DNA from 4 places in the Exiguobacterium sp. SH5S4 genome. Region 2 is predicted to be linked to each of the others. Evidence: predicted binding sites of a transcription regulator. Region 2 holds the regulator's gene; each other region holds the start of a gene.

Region 1 (4,733 bases), on a different contig from region 2:
TCACCGCAATCGATGCGTGTGATGAATAAAAAAGGCCAACCGCCACAACAAGTTGATCTTTAACATAATTAAGCGAGAATTCTCCCACCTCTAAGCGTCTGGGGCGAGGCCCAGCGTAGGTGGGAGATGAATCGCCCGTACATAAACCTCTTGGCCACCCCTGTGACAGATATGACGAACATAAGTTCGTAATTCCGTCAGATTTCCCTTCCCCCGTCGCGGGTATCGGATGAGGAAGGCGTTCATCACGATCATCGGCCGAGAGGAGGGGGAGACATGCTGAATGGCTACAAATACAGGCTCCACCCGACGTCGGAACAGGCCGATTTCCTGGTCAGGACGATCGGCTGTGCCCGGTTCGTCTACAACAAGCTGCTCGAGGACCGCATCGCTATCCACGAGGAGACGAAGGCGAGCGGCGGGTCGAAGCGAAAACTGCCGACACCGGCCTCGTACAAGCCCCTGTTCCCGTTCCTCGCCGAGGCGGACAGCCTCGCGCTCGCCAACGCGAAGCTTCACCTCGACGCGGCGTTCGCGAAGTTCTTCGCCGGGACGGCCGGCTTCCCGGTGTTCAAGTCGAGACGAAAGGCGCGCGCCTCCTACACGACGAACAACCAGCACGGCACGATCCGCATCGAGGGGGACCGGGTCCGGCTCCCGAAGGTCGGGTTCATCCGCTTCACACAGCACCGAATCTTCGACGGCGAGATCCGATCGGCGACCGTGTCGATGACGAAGACGGGCAAGTTCTTCGTGTCGCTCCTCGTCGAGCAGCCCGACGAGCCGTGGGTCCCGGCCGAGCACAAGATCGGGATCGACCTCGGCCTCGGGCACTTCGCCGTCATGACGAACGACGCGCTCGTCACGGAGAAGATCCCGAACCCGCGCAACCTGCGCGAGGCCGAGGAACGGCTGAGACGAGCGCAGCGCGCGCTTTCCCGCAAGAAGCCCGGCAGCAGGAACCGCGAGAAGGCACGGCTCGTCCTCGCGAAGAAACACGAGCAGGTCAAGAACCGACGGCACGACTTCCTCCACAAGCTGTCGCGACGCATCGTCGACGAGAACCAAGTCGTCGTCGTCGAGACGCTGAAGCCGAGGGAGATGATGCAGGACCGCCGCCTGGCGAAGTCGATCGGGGATGCCGGGTGGGGCGAGTTCGTCCGCCAGCTGGAATATAAGGCGAGGTTCTATGGACGGACGCTCATCAAGGCAGACCCCTGGTTCGCCTCGACCCAGGTCTGTTCGGCCTGCGGCGAGAACGGCGGCAAGAAGGGCCTGCACGTCCGCGAGTGGACCTGTGCCGCATGCGGCACGCACCACGACCGCGACGTCAACGCGAGCCTCAACCTGTTGCGTCTCGCAGACTAAAACACCCCAGGGCAGGGACTGCCCGACGAGCTTGGTCCACAACCGTGGCTAGTCAAAGCACGGTCTTCCCAAGAAGCTCCCACTTCAAGTTGCGAAGCAAATAAGTGGTGAGTAGTTCACAGCAGTGGAAGCGATGTCTCGAGTAGACATTGCTTTTTTTTGGTGCAATTTCCAAAAAGTTACTGACCTGTGACACACATATGAACGAAACGTGAACTATTGTCTCAAGCTATGTGAAAACATGAACATGGATGGTATATTGTGAATGTAATCACATATAAGCCATTATTCAACCATTCAAAAGGAGGAATTATCATGTTCACAAAGTTTTGGCAAAACCACAACATCGCAACCGGCATCTTGACGGTGTTACGGATCTGGCTCGGCTATCAATGGCTCACAGCCGGATGGGGTAAAATCACGGGCGGCTTCGGATCAGGCGGTTACCTTCAAAACGCAGCTTCACTCGCGACGGGAGATCACCCGGCGGTCGCCGGATGGTGGGCAGCTTTCCTTGAAAAATTCGCGATTCCAAACGCAGCACTTTTCGATATCTTAATTCCGTATGGTGAGTTCTTGGTCGGTCTCGGTCTCTTGCTTGGCGCCCTCACACGCAGCGCGGCTTTCTTCGGACTCGTCATGAACATGGCGTTCTTATTGTCAGGGACGGTCAGCACGAACCCGACGATGTTGATCGTATCGGTCTTGATTCTCGTCGCGGGCTACAACGCAGGCAAAATCGGCGTCGACGGCTTGTTCCTTCGCCGCTTCGTCGAAACAAAAATTGCGCATCGTTCACCAAATCGTCAAATAGCCTAACGACTTTCTAACGTTCCCCTGTGACAAACTTCACCTCTATCGGCTACGATGAACGTAGCATCGATTAAAAAGGAGAACGGATATGAACGCAACTCGATTCAAATGGCTCGGTTATACAGAGGGGATGTCATTCCTGCTCTTATTGTTGATCGCCATGCCGCTCAAGTATTTGGCTGGCATGCCGCTAGCCGTCAGCATCGTCGGTGCGGCCCATGGTTTCCTGTTCGTCGCTTACGTGGCGGCAGCGGTTTACATGGCGTGGCGCTTCAACTGGGGCTTCAAAGTGTTAGTCCTCGCGGTCATGGCTTCGGTCATCCCGTTCGGGCCGTTCTTGTTAGAGAAACGAGTCCTTCCATCAACAGAGAAGACATCGAACTGAAAAACGTTCGATGTCTTTTTTTCGTTCATTGATGTGTCGGCGCGCTTTCGACTTCAGCCAGTACCGTCGCTTTTTCAGCCGCGATATCGTGACGGATGCGATGCATCGCGAACAGCGTGATCGAAAGCAGGCATACCATGCAAATCGCATAAAGTGACGTGACCGACATCCATTCGCTCAATAACCCGAACGACACGAAACCGAGCGGGGTGATCCCCATCGCGAGCGATTCGAGGACGCCCATGACACGACCGAGGTAGCTTGGTTCCGTGTTCGTCTGCAAAAACAGTTGGATGGGAATATTGACGCGGATGATGAAGAAACCGCTCAACAAAGCGAATCCGGTGAGGAAGACGATGGCGGGTGTGACCGAGAAGTCGAAATAGAGCGGGACGGCCGGGCCGATTTTGCTTTATGTTGTGTCCAAACAGACGGTTCAAATTGAAGCGTGAAGCCGTGGCGTGCGAACGTCGTCTCGGCGTCGTGAAGTAAACTATGACGCGCGGCTGGTACTCCGGACGACGGGGCGGTTACGCCGACGTGGCGACCGGTCAACTGTGGATAACGAATCATGAGATCCTCCTGTGGATAAGTGATGGGCAGTGATACGGAAATGAGTTATCCACATGTGGACAATTTATTTTTGTTGCATGCGCGCAGCGTGCTTCATGCCCCAAGCGTTCATCGTCTCGAGTACCGGGATAAGCGTCTTGCCGTACTCGCTCAACTGATAGTCGACGCGCGGCGGGACTTCCGGATAGACGGTACGGATGATGATATCTTGCTCTTCTAAGTCACGCAACTGGGCTGTCAAAATCTTTTGGCTAATGTTCGGGAGCGAGCGTTTCAGTTCACTGAACCGGAGCGTCCCCCCGTTGATGAGCGCGAGTAAAATCGATGGTTTCCATTTACCGGTGATCAGTTCGAGTGCGGTATCGACTTCACAGCTTGAGATCATCGTCATGAGTCTCGCTCCTCTCTAAGTATCCTTTCGGTAACTATACCACCTTTTTGTGCCGTCTTCTGCAAACGGGACACGGCATGTATAGTAAAGAGAGAGGTGAGAAAACATGAAATTAACCAATATCCAACTCGGACCGGTCACGCTCCGGGTCAGTGAATTAGAAAACATGAAACAGTTTTACGAACAAGTCATTGGAATGGACGTACTCGAAGTCGGTAGCGACCGCGTCACGCTCGGTGCGCCGAATGCGCCGCTCGTCATCTTGCATGAAGTCAAAGGTGTGCGTCCGAACCGGAAGGCGGCCGGCTTGTTCCACATGGCAATCTTGCTGCCGGACCGCGTCGAACTCGGACGCATTCTCCGTCATTTGATCGAGCGACGGATTGAAGTCGGTCAAGGCGACCATTTGGTCAGTGAGGCGTTTTATTTGAACGATCCGGAAGGGAACGGCATCGAGCTGTATGCCGATCGGCCACGTGAGCAGTGGGAATATGAAGCGAACGGTCACGTGAAGATGTCGACCGATCCGGTTGAGTACGAATCGATGCTCGAGGCGGCAGCCGACCGTCCGTTCACAGGTCTTCCTGTCGGGACGACGATGGGACACGTTCACTTTAAAGTACGTTCCCTCGAAGCGGCCAAGTTATTCTATCAACATCGACTCGGGTTTACCGTCACGACCGATTCATACCCGGGCGCACTGTTCCTCGCGGCCGACGGGTATCATCATCACATCGGTGCGAACGCCTGGGCCCGTCCGACTGAACCGATGAACGACGAGGCGGGACTTGAAGCATGGACGCTTTTTGTCGACGCTTCGACGAACCACGAACTCGGAGGGACGACGTCGGAATGGTCGCTCACCGACGCCGATGGGATTACGGTCAATATAAAAAGCGTGGACTAATGTCCGCGCTTTTTAACGTGCTGAAATTTTCTTTTGACTCGAATCAAACGAGAGGCGAATGCCGCGTTTTTGATACGCTTGTTCGACCCGTTTTGAATTGATGCTGAGCTCAAGATGAGCCAGTTTCAAATGTTCAAGTTCTGGCACCGTGACATCGAGACGGACGAGCTCCATGTTGCGCTCGGCTTTTTTGCGTGTACGTCTCAAGTTACGGGGCACTTCCTCTGACGTCAGTGCCGCGATCGTTTCATTGATCAGTTGTCGTTTATCGCCTTTGACGCTAAGCGCCGTGTAAA
Region 2 (4,733 bases):
TGTGCGATCGGTTCCTCGTAGCCGATGGCGAGGTCGCTGCCGCTCAACACATCGTTCCCGCTTTGACGTTTGATCGAGAACGACAACACCGCGCTCCGTTCGTCACCGTCCGGCACGTCCATACGGTCGATCTTCTCGAGCCGCTTGCGGACGCTTTGGGCGCGTTTCGTCGTCGTTGCCCGGGCGATGTTCCGTTGGATGAAGTCTTGCATCTTGGCGATCTCTTCTTGTTGCGACTCGAACTGCTTCTTCTCTTGCTCGTAAAGCGCGGCCTTCTGCTCGAGGAACTTTGTATAGTTCCCGACGAAGCGGCGGCTGCGGTTGCGTGACAGCTCGTAGACGACCGAGACGACGCGGTCGAGGAAGTAACGGTCGTGGGAGACGATGAGGACGGCACCTTTATAGCCGCTCAAATATTTCTCGAGCCAGCTGAGCGTCTCGATGTCTAAATGGTTCGTCGGCTCATCCAAGATGAGCAGGTCCGGGCTTTGCAGGAGCATCTTCGCTAAGGCAAGACGTGTCCGCTGTCCGCCTGAGAGCGTGTCGATCCGACGTTCGAAGTCGTCCGGGTAAAACCGCATCCCGTGCAAGATCGAGCGGATCGTCGCTTCATACTGATAGCCGCCGCGGTCTTTGAACGTGTGCTGCTCCTCGTCATACGCCGCGAGCAGACGCTCGTAGGCGGCCGGGTCGTTCAAGATCCGCTCCGAGCCCATGTCTTGCTCCATCTGGCGGAGCGTCTTCTCTTGTTCGATCAAATCGGTGAAGACGGTGAGCATCTCGTTCCACATCGTCTCGTTCGATTCTAACCCCGAGTCTTGGGCGAGATAGCCGATCGTCACGTCTTTTGGCTTCATGATGTCGCCCGAGTCATAATTGTACTCGCCGGCGATGACTTTTAACAGCGTCGACTTGCCGGCGCCGTTGCGGCCTACGAGGGCGACGCGTTCGCCTTCTTGGATTTCTAGTTTGACATTCTCTAAAATCGGCTCGACGCCGAACGATTTGGATAAGTTGTTGACTTGCAGTAGGATCAAGTGAAAAAACCCCTTTCTCTCTGTTTAGTATACTTTATTTCTTCCCCTTTTCAGGTATATTCATTGAGTGCTTATGTGAATTCGTTTACAATCAAGGTGTATGAAATCAGATTCGTTTGAAACGCGTCGTAAAAAGGAGGCTCTTTCCGTTGAGTCAAAACGAACCAAAGATTCCGCAAGCGACAGCCAAACGGTTGCCACTATACTATCGGTTTATCCAAAGCCTACATTCGTCAGGGAAACAGCGTGTGTCTTCTGCTGAACTGAGCGAGGCGGTCAAGGTCGATTCGGCAACGATTCGCCGTGACTTCTCATACTTCGGTGCGCTCGGTAAAAAGGGATATGGCTATAACGTACAGTATCTGTTAGACTTTTTCCGTAAGACGCTGAATCAAGACGAGATCACGAACGTCGCCTTGGTCGGGGTCGGTCATCTCGGGACAGCGTTCGTCAACTATAACTTCCTTAAAAACAATAACACACATATCGTCGTCGGGTTCGACGCAGACGAGACAAAAGTCGGCACGACGATGTCAGGTGTCCCGATTCATCACGTCGATGAGATGGAACAAATCATGAAGCAAAACAAAATCGATGTCGCCATCCTCACGGTCCCGTCCGCTTACGCGCAGCCGGTTGCCGATGACTTGGTCCGCTATGGCGTTCGAGGGATCTTGAACTTCACGCCGGCGCGATTGACTGTACCGGACACGGTCCGCGTCCATCATATCGACTTGTCGATCGAACTCCAGTCGCTCATTTACTTTATGCAACACTATCCATCCGCTGAGGGGGTCCATCAATAATGGAATTTCTACAATCATCACTCGTCGTCGGTATCCCAGGTGGCGTCAGTATTTTCGTCATCGCCATCATCGCGCTCATCCTCTTCGGGCCGAAGAAATTGCCAGAGTTCGGCCGGGCAGCGGGGCAGACGCTCCGTGAGTTCAAAAATGCCACGAACGGTATGATGAAAGAGCACGACGAGACCGACAAGAAAGAAATTGAGAAGAAAGAGCAGTAAGCCATGAGCCATCAACCTGATCAAGAACGGGCACTGTCCGATCACTTGACAGAGCTGCGGAGACGACTGATGCTGTCGGCATTTGTCGTCTTTGCCTTCTTTCTGATCGCTTTGCCGAGTGTCAAATACGTGCTCGCCTATCTGCAGGCGGACCTCGTCGAACGAGGGCTCGAGCTGAACGCCTTTGGGGTCGCGGACCCGCTCATGATTTACTTGAACTTGGCGCTCGTCATCGGGCTCGTCGCGTCTGGTCCATTTCTACTGTATCAACTGTGGGCGTTCGTCGCACCTGGTCTGCATCCGAATGAACGAAAATGGACGCTCGCCTATATCCCGGTCATCTTTATCTTGTTCCTCATCGGTCTCGCATTCGCCTACTATTGGTTGTTCCCGCTCGTCCTCGATATCTCGACGGACCTCGGGCAAGACCTCGGTCTGACGCAAATCATCGGGGCGACGAACTATTTCACGTTCCTGTTGCAACTGACAATCCCGTTCGGACTGTTGTTCCAGTTGCCGGTCGTGACGATGTTCTTGACGCGCATCGGTGTCGTGACGCCGTACTTCCTCTCAAAAATTCGGAAGTACGCCTACTTCGCCTTGTTCGTCATCGCGGCATTCATCACGCCGCCGGATTTGACGTCGCACCTCATGGTGTCGCTGCCGCTCTTCTTCCTATATGAGATCAGCTTATCGATCTCACGCATGACGTACCGCGGTGTGCTCCGACGTGAGAAAGAGGCGATGGTGAAAGAACAGATGGATTTGATGAAGCAAATGAATGAGAAGTGAACACTACGTCATGAGACGTGGTGTTTTTTTAATGCGAGTGCGCTAAACTGGAAGTATCTTGAAAAGGGGCTTGGCCATCGTGTTGATCGGACTGTTTCTCCTTGTCGGTTGGCACGTATCACGGTTGGCATAACGGTGCTTTTTGGTCGCAAACTGTCGTACTGAAACTACATGTTCAAAGTGATATTGGTCGTAAACGCTTTTTCTGCAACAAGGAAGTACATGCTCATATGAAACCAATCAAACACACGTCAGGGGGAGAAACGATGACTTGGGAGTACTACGGGGATGAGCTCATCATCATCGGTGTGTTGACGACAATTCTGTTGATTGCCGTGCTGAACTTTTGGAAGTCGCCATTCAAGCGGAGACTTGCCTTCTCGTTGACGCTGCTCGTCGTGGGATACGTGTCGTGTATCATCGGACTCGTCTTCGTCCGCGGGTGGGACGCCCTGGGCTGGATCTTGTACGGCTTTATATTGTATGTGATGGGTCTCGTCACATATATCGGTGTCGTCATCTACCACTGGATGAAAGCGAGACGCACGTCCAATTCATGATCAAAACCGTTCCTGCCGAGGAACGGTTTTTTGTCGTCACAACCGGCGTTCAAACTTTAGACATAATTACGTGAAAAACTGAGCAAAGGGATTGTCAAACCTTCTTGTGAAATAGTACACTAAGTTCAGAAAGCGAATGTGATATTTGTCACAAACACTAACTTGCCTACAACTCAAAGGAGAGACTACCATATGAAAATCGCAGTCATCGGATGTACACACGCAGGAACAGCAGCAGTCAAAGGCTTACTCGCCAAGCACGAGAATCTCGACATCACCGTGTATGAGCGGAACGACAACGTCAGTTTCCTCTCGTGTGGGATCGCCCTCCACGTCGGCGGCGTCGTCAAACGCGCTGAAGAATTGTTCTACTCATCACCGACCGAGCTCGAAGAACTCGGCGCGACGATGCGCATGAAGCATGACGTGTTGAACATCGATGCGGAAGCGAAGACGGTCCACGCCAAAAACCTCGAGACGGGTGAAGACGTATATGACACGTTCGACCGTTTGATCGTGACGACAGGATCTTGGCCGATCGTCCCGACGCTGCCTGGCATCGAGATGACTGGGATCGAACTTTGCAAAAACTATGGCCACGCTCAGCGCATCATCGAGCGGGCGAAGGGTGCGACAAATATCGCCGTCATCGGTGCCGGCTATATCGGCGTCGAGCTCGTCGAGGCGTTCGAAGTGTACGGCAAGCACGTCACGTTCATCGACAGTGCTGACCGCATCTTGAACAAGTACCTCGACAAGTCGTTCACGGACCAACTTGAAGCCGACATGACGTCACGCGGCATCGATCTCGAGCTCAGCCAAACGGTCGAAGCGTTCCGCGGGACAGACGGCAACGTCACGCACGTCGTGACCGACAAAGGTGAGTTCGAGGCCGACCTCGTCATTCTATGTGTCGGTTTCCGTCCGAACACGGGACTGCTCGCAGGACAAGTCGATATGCTCGGTAACGGTGCCATCATCGTCGACGAATATATGCGCACGAGCAACCCGGACGTCTTCGCAGCCGGTGACAGCTGTGCCGTCTACTACAACCCGGCGCGCACACACGCCTACATCCCGCTCGCGACGAACGCCGTCCGCATGGGTACGCTCGTCGCCGAGAACCTCGTCACGCCGCGTGTCCGTTACCAAGGTACGCAAGGAACGTCGGGTCTTCGTCTCTATGACTGGAACATCGCCTCGTCAGGCCTCACGGAAGAAGCGGCCGGATTGTTCGGCCTCGACGTCGAGAGTGTCGTGATCGAGGACGCGTACCGCCCTGAGTTCATGCCGACGGCGGAGCCGGTCCAGTTCAAACTT
Region 3 (4,733 bases), on a different contig from region 2:
ACGGAACGTATCCGGATAGCGGTAACTTACACGTTCAAACGAAATGTCAGGCGCCGTCTGAAGCGCTATGTCGTCACGTGCCGCTTCTGCCGCCACGAGGTGATCACTCGGTTCGACGACCTCAAGTAAGCGGTTTGCCGCTTGTTTACTATCGGCGTAGTGACCCGGGAAGACCGCCATCGGTGTCACGTTCTCAAACGCGGTCAATGACATCATGACGAGCATGGCCAAGAACAGGCCGTCCAGTTCGCCATCGACGACAAGGTAGGCACCGATCGCGAGCACGCCCCACGACACGAGCAGTGACGCGGCGACGACGAGCGACGAGTTAAAGAACTGGTTCGTCACGTCTTGGCGCTGTGCAGCGGCGTAACGATCGCTTCGAGCGAGCAAGTCGTCACGGGTCTGGCCGAGCTGGTCGTGCAACAATAAATCGCGGTACCCGTACATCATCTCGGTCACCCCGCTCGACAAATCGCCGCGCAAGGCCCGAATTTCCTGGTCATGCTTCGCTCGGATGCCGGCAAACAAGATCGGAATCAAAAAGCCGGTCACGAACACCCCGAACACGAGCCAAAGGCTGACCGTCATCGAGAAGAACGTGACGAAGAAGATCGTGCTCAAGAAGACGAGCACTAAGATGATTGGCGGATAAAACACCCGCAAAAAGTAGTTTTGAAGGCTTTCGACGTCTCCGACGACACGGGCGAGCAAGTCCCCGCTCCGGTATTTGGCGAAGATGTTCGGCACGAGCGGTTCGAGCTGGCGATAAAACCGGACGCGCAGTTCGCTTAAAATCGTGAACGTCGCCCGGTGTGACGCCAAGCGTTCGCGGTAGCGGCTCCCCGCCCGAATGACGCCGAACAGCTTGATCAGGACGACCGGTACCATGAGCGCATAGAGGGGCGGCACAAGGCCGGCCCGCGACACGAGATATCCACTCGCCGCGAACAAGGCGACAGCCGCGAGTCCTGCCGTATAGCCGAAGAAGATCGAGAGGATGATATCCTTTTTCTCTTTCATCATCCATTTTGTGATCGTCCAAAGTGAGTTCATCCTCTCACCCCTTTCTGTAACGTGAACAAGTCGGCGTAGGCCGGGACAGCGAGCAACTGTTCATGTGTGCCGTTCGCGACGAGGTTACCCTCGTCCATGAACCAAATCGCGTCCGCTTGCTTGATCGTATGGAGACGGTGCGCGACCGTGACAAGCGTCGCGTCACGCGACAACTCCTCGATCGAGCGCCGAACGATTCTCTCGGTCACCAAATCGAGACCGGTCGTCGGTTCATCGAACAAGATGATACCTGGACGCTTCAAGAAGGCACGGGCCAGGGCGAGGCGTTGCCGCTCACCACCGGACAATCCGTAACCGCCTTCTCCGAGCTCGGTATTCAATCCGTCCGGCAAATTGGCGATGACCTCGACGAGGCCGGCGGCTTCAGCCGCCCGCATGATGTCAGTCTCGTCCGCCGTCTCACCGAGGGCGATATTAGCGGCGAGACTGCCGGCGAACAAATACGGGTTTTGCGAAATATACCCGATTGTCCCGTACCAAGACGTATCGGTGAACGATTCGAGCGGCTCCCCGTCGACGAGGACGCGGCCGCTGTCCGGTTTCACAAGACCGGACAGCACGTTCAACACGGTCGTCTTGCCTGATCCGCTCGCGCCGACCAAGGCGACGTGTGACCGTGCCGGGATTACCCCGCTCAGCGGGTGGAGCGTGAAGCGCCCCCCTTCATATTGGAACGAGACCGCATCGAGAACAAGTTCGGGCGTCCGGTTTGTTAGCGGTCTGTCTCCCCACTCGATGCGGTCGTCCGGGGCGTCGAGCGCCTCGAAGATACGATCGGCCGCACCCATGCTACCACGCCCGGTATGGAAGGCGCTGCCGAGGTCTTTGATCGCTAAATAGTATTCCGGGGCCAAGACGAGAATCAAGAAGCCGGCGAAAAACGTCAAGTTTTGCCAAACGACCATCTGGAGCGCCACTTCTAAGGCGACGACGCCGGTGCTGAGCATCGAGATGAACTCGAGCATGAGCCCTGACAAGAAAGCGGTCTTTAAGACGACCATCGTCGCGTCCCGGAAGTCGAGACTGCTCTTCTCGATCGCTTGCGCTTCTTGCTCGGCACGTCCGTATAGCTTGAGTGTCGTCAATCCTTGAAGGACGTCTAAAAATTTCCCTGAGAACTGGTTCATTTTCTCCATCTGCTCTTCAGACTTCTTCTGGGTCGCGATACCGATGATGATGAAAAAAATTGGAATGAACGGCGCGGTCACCATCATGATGACACCCGAGATCCAGTGCTGACTGAAGACGACGACGAGAATGAGCAGCGGGATGATCGACGTCTGGATGACTTGGGGCCAGTACTGGCTAAAGTAAGCATCGACCTCATCGACCGCATCCATATAGACACTGACTTTCTTCCCGGACTGTCCGGATAGAGACGTCTCGATCGGATTCGATGTGTAGCGGTCGAGCAGTTGACGTCGAAGCGTCCGCTTCGCCCGCTCCGACAAGTTGGCACCGATGCGTCCCGAGACATACCCGAACAAGGCACGTGCGAGCAGCGCGAGCACGAGCCAACCTAGAGACGGGATGACACTTTGGAACGATTCGTTTTTTAAAAATACTCGGTCGACGACGTCGACGATCAAATAAGCCTGAGCCAAGATGGACAACCCGATCATCACCGCGGCGATGACGAGCCCGACGATATGTCCTTTCTCGGCCAAAGCGAGAGCTTGCAGTCGTTTCACTGCGTTCATCCTTTCTAAACGTGCATGACAATTTTTCTTTGTGATGATTCTCACTAATTATAACTGATGTAAGGGTCCATAGCGAACGCTTCGCTTGTCGAGACGTGCAAAAAAACGCCACGAATGGAGCGTGGCGTCAGTGTGTCGCTTGTTCAAAATACTCAGGATGCAACGTCACGAGTTGACGGGCGTCGAACTGGAGAATGTCTTCTTTGCGCAGTCGCGATAAGATGTGGGACACGGTCTCGCGCGATGTCCCCGACAGTCTCGAGATTTCAACTGTCGTGAACGGACAACGTACGCGCACACCGTCGGCTTCTTTTTCTCCGAGGTCTTCAATCAAGTAATGGATCGTATTGATCACCCGGTCGCTCGCACTCGGCGTGATGATTTCCTGAACACGGCGTTCATGAAGGTCAAGGATTCGATTCATCTGACCGACGATGTGCAAGAGCATCGTCGCATTTCTTGAGACGAGCGCTTCAAAGCGATCCGTCGGCATATAAATGACTTCAATATCGGTCAGCGCTTCCGCCGAATGTTGGTAATACGTTTCCGTCAACAGTCCCCGGTACGGAAACAGCTGCTTCGGCTTCAAGTAGTCGGTGTATTGATGGGTCGCCGTTTCATTGCACCGCTCGAGCCTCACATACCCACTGATTAAAAAGTAGACGCGCTCACGTGGGTCGCCTTCCATGAATAAAAGCTGCCCTTTGCGGTACGTTCGACAGTATACGTGCGGTAGCAAGCTCTCTAGCTCGCGGCTCGTGCATTTATTGAAGATATCGAGTTGTCTTAAATCGTCGACTGTCCATTGCTGTCTCATGTTCAATCCCTCGCTTCCCGAACTGGTGATCTTTCTTTTAGTATACGAGACCCAGCTTGTGAAAACGCTTTCAAATTCCGACAGTTTTCTGACAAGACAAAAGAGGGGTTGCCCCCTCTCCTCAGTCGAGCATCAATTCCATGATCGCATCTTGCAAATCGCGTTCGAGTTCAAGCGCATGCAGATCGAACAGCCATGCTTCGAGTCTCGTCTTCGACGCCGCCATCCGGTAGAGGCGGTCTTTCAAATCGTAAGATATCTCGGCGCGGTCAATGAAGCGATACAAGCGCTCCAGTCGATGACCGTTGTTCGTCACCTCGACAGGGAGCGACACCGTCACTTCCTCATCAATTTTACCGAGTTCGTGTCGTAACGTCTGCGTCTCCGGTTTATACTCGCCCAAACCGGTCACCCCGCGTACGAGTAATGTGACGGTCCGGTCTGACGGTAAGACGGACGTGTCGCCCGTGATATGAACGTGCAGGCTGCGCTCGTCCCAGTCGAGGGTGAACGTCGTCTCGGCGTAAGCCCCGGTCTCATAAGCCCGGTCGGTCCCGTTATCCTCATACAGCGTGAACGTGTTCGATGCCCCTGGGAAGACGACGACCTCGAGATCGGTCGGGTTGTCGGTGTCGTTGCGTCCAGAGCGATGAGCGGCCAGCGGGACGATCGCTCCAGCTTTCGCGAACACGGCCTGCTCGTCAAGCCCACGGAACACTCGGATCGACTTATCACCTTCGTAGCGATGACCCGTAAAGAAGTCGAACCAATCGCCTGTCGGCAACCAGACGTTCGTCGCCGCGACGTGAAGCCGCTTGTTCATCGGCTCGACGATCGGTGATACGACGAGTTCACTGCCGAAGTAGTATTCATTCGGCACGCCATACGCCGCTTCTTCGTCGGGATGATCGTAATACATCGGGAGGATGAGCGGGAGCGCATCCTGATGATTACGCCGGTTCATTGTGTACAAATACGGGATGAGTTGGTGGCGGAGTCGTAAAAACGACTTCATCGACCGTTCGGACTCGAGACCGAAGCGCCACGGCTCTTTGCCGTTAAAGATACTGAACGTCGAATGCAAGCGCATGATCGGGCTGAACACCCCGAACGCGACCCAGCGTGCGGCGAGCTCATCG
Region 4 (4,733 bases), on a different contig from region 2:
AAAAAACTTGGTAGGATAATTGAGTATGCTTAGACTGTAAAGCAAAAGCACTTGATACAACATTAGTAAGATGGGAGTGAAAGATATGCGCGTTAAAATCACACTAGCTTGCACAGAAACAGGCGATCGCACGTACATCACGAAGAAAAACAAACGTAACAACCCAGAGCGCCTCGAATTGCGCAAATACAACCCACGTCTCCGTCGTCACACGCTTTACCGCGAAGTGAAATAATTGAGACCGGCCGTCACTCATGTGGCGGCCTTTTTTTCGATAGGAGGAATAAAAGATGACGGCTAAACAAGAGCTCCGAAAAGCGGTTCATGTGAATATTCGCGTGCTCACCGATCGTGACGAGCGTGATGAAGCGATCCTACATACCGTGGCGTCACTTCCTGAGTGGCAACAAGCGCATACGGTCGCACTCACATTGTCACTCGACCTTGAAGTGAATACGCGTCCGCTCATCGATACAGCTTTAAAAGCAGGAAAATCGGTGTTGGTGCCGAAAGTAATGGAACAGGGGCTCACGTTCCACGAAATCAGGACGTTCAGCGACCTCGAGCCGGGGGTAATGGGTATTCTCGAGCCGACGACCGCGGAAACCGACCTCGACATCGATGTCTGTATCGTCCCAGGCCGTGTCTTTGACCGTTCTGGATATCGGATCGGTTGGGGCGGGGGTTATTACGACCGTTTCTTAGCGACATATCGCGGTGCGACGATCGCGCTCGCCTACGACGTACAAGTGCTCGACGAAATACCGATCGAACCACACGACATACCTGTCGAACTGATCGTGACAGAAAGGGAAATGATTCGATGCTCTCAATCGTCCTCGTAACTTGTCTAGTTGCACTGGCCGGATATCTTCTCCGGTCGTTGACGTTCTCTGGAGCGATCTTGACGATCGTGACAGGGGCGGTCATCGGGTTTGGTTTTGGCTGGTTCGGGCTGTACTTGCTCGGTGTGTTCTTTTCGACGTCCTCGCTCGCTTCAAAATATCGCGCCCGCGACAAGGCGTCGGTCGATGACATCGTTGAAAAATCCGGGCCGCGTGATTTCGTGCAAGTGCTTGCGAACGGAGGAATCGCCATGCTCACCGCAATCGGAATGGCGATGACTTCGAACGAGGCGTGGCTATTCGCTTACGTCGTTTCAATCGCGGCGGCGACGAGTGACACGTGGGGGTCCGAGTTCGGCGTCCTCGCATCGCGCCGACCGCGCTCCGTTTTGACATTGCGTGAAGTTGAACCGGGGACGAGCGGTGGGGTGTCACCGTTCGGTACGCTCATGTCCATCGCCGGCGCGACGATCATCGTCTTGGCATCGCTCCCGTTCTTGAACATAACGATGGGCACGCTATTTCTATTGATTGCGCTCGGTCTGAGCGGCAGCGTCGTCGATACGTTACTCGGTGCGACCGTGCAACGAAAGTATCGCTGTCGGACGTGCCGAAAACTGACGGAGAAAAAGCTGCATCACGGCGAAGCGACCGACTATGTATCTGGATGGCGCTTTCTCGGCAACGACGCCGTTAATTTCTTGGCGATCGCCTCCGCGGCGGCGATTGGTTTTCTTGTTTTCGCATAAGGGTAGTACAGAGAATGAGGATGTTTCAAACGAATGTGAATTTTGTCACAATATTGCCAAACTGAAAACGGTTTCTCTTGTATTGACTGTTTGTGAATGATGTTACAATCTAGGTGTAACAGACAAAACAAAAACATGAAACAGATTGTTTGAAGGGTGGAAAAACAACATGGAAACATTAAATCATGCAAAAGTAACACGGGTCGCTCTCGTCGGGGCCGGAGCGGTCGGTGCAAGCTTCGCGTATCAATTGACGACAGCGAGCCTATGTGAAGAACTCGTTATCATCGACATCAACAAGGCGAAGGCAGAAGGCGAAGCGATGGACTTGAACCACGGCGTCTCGTTCGCTTCGTCACCGATGCGCGTATGGGCTGGAGATTACACGGACTGCGGTGCTGCAGATATCGTCGTCATCACGGCCGGAGCTCCTCAAAAACCAGGTGAGACACGTCTCGACCTCGTTGAGAAAAATGCGAAAATCATGAAATCGATGATCACTGAAATCATGGCTTCTGGCTTCGACGGTATCATCATCCTCGCGTCAAACCCGGTCGATATCATGACACACTTGGCTTGGAAATACTCGGGTCTTCCGAAACATCGCGTCTTCGGATCAGGGACTGTACTCGATACGTCACGCCTCCGCTACATGCTAGGTGATTACTTCAACGTCGATCCGCGCAACTGCCACGCTTACATCATGGGTGAGCATGGCGATACCGAGTTCGCGGCGTGGAGCAACGCCCGGATTTACGGCAAATCGGTCGAACAGTTGCTTGAAGAGAACGACGAGTATACGTGGGAAGACCTTGAAGACATCTACGTCAACGTTCGTGACGCTGCGTATCACATCATCGAACGTAAAGGCGCGACGTACTATGCGATCGGTCTCGGCTTGCTTCGTCTCGTCAAAGCGGTGCTCCGTAACGAGAACACGTTGCTCACGGTCGGTGCCTACTTGGATGGAGAGTACGGCTTGAACGATATTCATATCGGTGTGCCGGCAATCATCAACCGCCAAGGCGTGCGTCAAGTCGTCGAAATCGAGTTATCAGAAGAAGAGAAGCAGAAAATGCTCCATTCGGCAGACGTGTTGTTGAAAACGATGAAACCTGTTTTATAATATATTCGCGATATAGACGTAGTCGGCGTATGCCGGCTACGTTTTTTATGTGTTGGCACGGACGGCGGACAGATTCAGAAAGCGCCAACTTTTGTCGTCATGATCGAATTGGATTACAATTAAGACAGAAGGAAAGGAGGGGATTCAGTTGACGCAACCGGGATGTTTTTGGGAAGACATTTACCATGCGGTCGAGGCAGGCGGTCGGGTCGAAGGGATACTCGAGCCTTCGCGCGCGCTGCTATTGTTCGACACGAAAGCTGGAGACCTCTATCACCTGTACATAAAGACGGATAAGGCGTGGGCAAACCATGTCGCGATCGAGATCGAGGCGGTCATGAGCTCGTTCCGACTCGCACGACTCGGGCGTGCGAAGCTTCATGTCCATATATACGGCGACGCGCTCGTCGATGAGGAGCGACTTGAGACGTTGTCGTTCCAAGTCGCGGCCAAGGTGAGACTCGACAGGCACACGTGTGGCGATGAACAAGATGAGACCCGGTTTCGGTCGCTCGCGCTCGCACTCGATAAACAGCGAAAAGCCGAACTGAAGAAGCGATTCTCATTCGGTGAACCGCAACTCGTCTATGCGCTCATGATGTTGACATTTGTCGTCATGTGGCTCGCCGAATCGCTCGGCTCGACGCTCGATCCGAACACGCTCATCCGATTCGGCGCCAAAGTCAATCCGCTCATCGACGATGGCGAATGGTGGCGCCTTGTCACACCGATGTTCCTTCATATCGGCTGGTTTCATTTTGCGATCAACATGTTCGCGCTCTGGTCGCTCGGTCCGCTCGTCGAACGCATGTATGGGTCACCGAGGTTCTTGACGATCTATCTGTTGGCGGGCGTCATCGCGTCGACTGCCTCCTACGCGTTCAGTGAAGCGATTTCGGCAGGCGCGTCCGGTGCATTGTTCGGTCTCGTCGGCGCACTGCTCTATTTCGGACTGCGTGACCGTTCGCTGTTCATGAAGACGCTCGGCCCACCGCTGTTTATTATGTTAGGATTGAACGTAGGGCTCGCCTTCGTCCTCGGTGCCAGCTTGGACCACTCGGCCCATGCCGGGGGCCTCATCGGTGGATTTTTGATGGCGGGCGTGGTCGGATTACCTGATGAAACGACAAAAAAATGGCGCCTGTTGTTCACGGTGCTCGCTATTGGATTGACCGGGACATTATACTGGCTCGGATATAATCGATGACAAAGGAGTAACAACATGATTGATACGTTAAAACGATTAGTAGAGATTCCAAGTCCTTCTGGAATGACGCACGAAGCAGTCAGTTACGTCGAACGAGAGCTCACGGACCTCGGGGTCGAGACGAGCCGATTGACGAAAGGGGCACTTTTAGCCACGTTTCCTGGACAAAGTGGCCCGGCCCGTCTCTTGACCGCCCACGTCGATACGCTCGGTGCGATGGTGAAGGAAGTGTTGCCGAGCGGACGCTTGCGGCTGACGCAAGTCGGCGGTTACGCCTGGACCGCGATCGAGGGAGAGAACTGTCTCGTCCATCGCGAGGCGGGCGAGGCGGTGGACGGGACGATCCTCGTTCATCAATCGAGTGTGCACGTCTATAAAGACACGAACAGTGCCGAGCGGACGGCGACTAACATTGAAGTGCGTCTCGATGCCGACGTTCATACGGCGGACGACGTCCGGGCATTAGGCATCGAAGTCGGGGACTTCATCTCGTTCGATCCCCGTTTCAAGCAGACGGAGACGGGTTATGTTAAGTCACGCCATCTCGATGATAAGGCATCGGTCGCCATCCTGCTCGATTTGGCGCGTGACTTGGTCAAAGCGGACTTGCCACATACGGTCTACTATTTGATTTCCAACTATGAAGAGGTCGGTTTTGGCGGGAACGCCGGGATCCCGGACGAAGTCGATGAGTATATCGCAGTCGATATGGGCGCGCTCGGGGACGGGCAACACTCGGACGAGTACACGGTATCGATCTGTGCCAAAGATTCCTCAGGTCCGTACGACCTCGAGTTGCGTCGTCA

The links. The regulator Rex, encoded in region 2, represses fermentation and respiration genes when NADH is low (regulators of the CRP and FNR family bind a similar motif). The targets are predictions, from matches to a motif close to TTGTGAAATATTTCACAA.
Region 1: EVJ32_RS08805 (DoxX family membrane protein) is a predicted target of Rex. The motif match lies at 1,628-1,645, and genes of this name have one in related genera.
Region 3: cydD (thiol reductant ABC exporter subunit CydD) is a predicted target of Rex. The motif match lies at 2,807-2,824, and genes of this name have one in related genera.
Region 4: EVJ32_RS13315 (L-lactate dehydrogenase) is a predicted target of Rex. The motif match lies at 1,628-1,645, and genes of this name have one in related genera.

What each region holds. Positions count from the first base shown of each region.
Region 1 is NZ_SJUQ01000013.1:48,275-53,007, reverse strand. Features, by position in the region: gene EVJ32_RS08815 (pyridoxamine 5'-phosphate oxidase family protein) at 1-63, shown strand, start outside; gene EVJ32_RS08810 (RNA-guided endonuclease TnpB family protein) at 277-1,368, shown strand; gene EVJ32_RS08805 (DoxX family membrane protein) at 1,684-2,187, shown strand; gene EVJ32_RS08800 (DUF3817 domain-containing protein) at 2,270-2,566, shown strand; gene EVJ32_RS08795 (hypothetical protein) at 2,592-2,897, opposite strand; gene EVJ32_RS08790 (hypothetical protein) at 2,894-3,139, opposite strand; gene EVJ32_RS08785 (winged helix-turn-helix transcriptional regulator) at 3,204-3,530, opposite strand; gene EVJ32_RS08780 (VOC family protein) at 3,637-4,437, shown strand; gene EVJ32_RS08775 (5'-3' exonuclease) at 4,450-4,733, opposite strand, start outside.
Region 2 is NZ_SJUQ01000017.1:11,070-15,802, forward strand. Features, by position in the region: gene EVJ32_RS10320 (ABC-F family ATP-binding cassette domain-containing protein) at 1-1,037, opposite strand, end outside; gene EVJ32_RS10325 (redox-sensing transcriptional repressor Rex) at 1,187-1,843, shown strand; gene EVJ32_RS10330 (twin-arginine translocase TatA/TatE family subunit) at 1,843-2,061, shown strand; gene tatC (twin-arginine translocase subunit TatC) at 2,065-2,853, shown strand; gene EVJ32_RS10340 (hypothetical protein) at 3,120-3,413, shown strand; gene EVJ32_RS10345 (FAD-dependent oxidoreductase) at 3,606-4,733, shown strand, end outside.
Region 3 is NZ_SJUQ01000038.1:7,399-12,131, forward strand. Features, by position in the region: gene cydC (thiol reductant ABC exporter subunit CydC) at 1-1,056, opposite strand, end outside; gene cydD (thiol reductant ABC exporter subunit CydD) at 1,053-2,777, opposite strand; gene EVJ32_RS14990 (Crp/Fnr family transcriptional regulator) at 2,905-3,594, opposite strand; gene EVJ32_RS14995 (glycoside hydrolase family 31 protein) at 3,716-4,733, opposite strand, start outside.
Region 4 is NZ_SJUQ01000027.1:15,441-20,173, forward strand. Features, by position in the region: gene rpmG (50S ribosomal protein L33) at 71-235, shown strand; gene EVJ32_RS13305 (5-formyltetrahydrofolate cyclo-ligase) at 291-845, shown strand; gene EVJ32_RS13310 (DUF92 domain-containing protein) at 824-1,594, shown strand; gene EVJ32_RS13315 (L-lactate dehydrogenase) at 1,764-2,720, shown strand; gene EVJ32_RS13320 (rhomboid family intramembrane serine protease) at 2,869-3,927, shown strand; gene EVJ32_RS13325 (M42 family metallopeptidase) at 3,943-4,733, shown strand, end outside.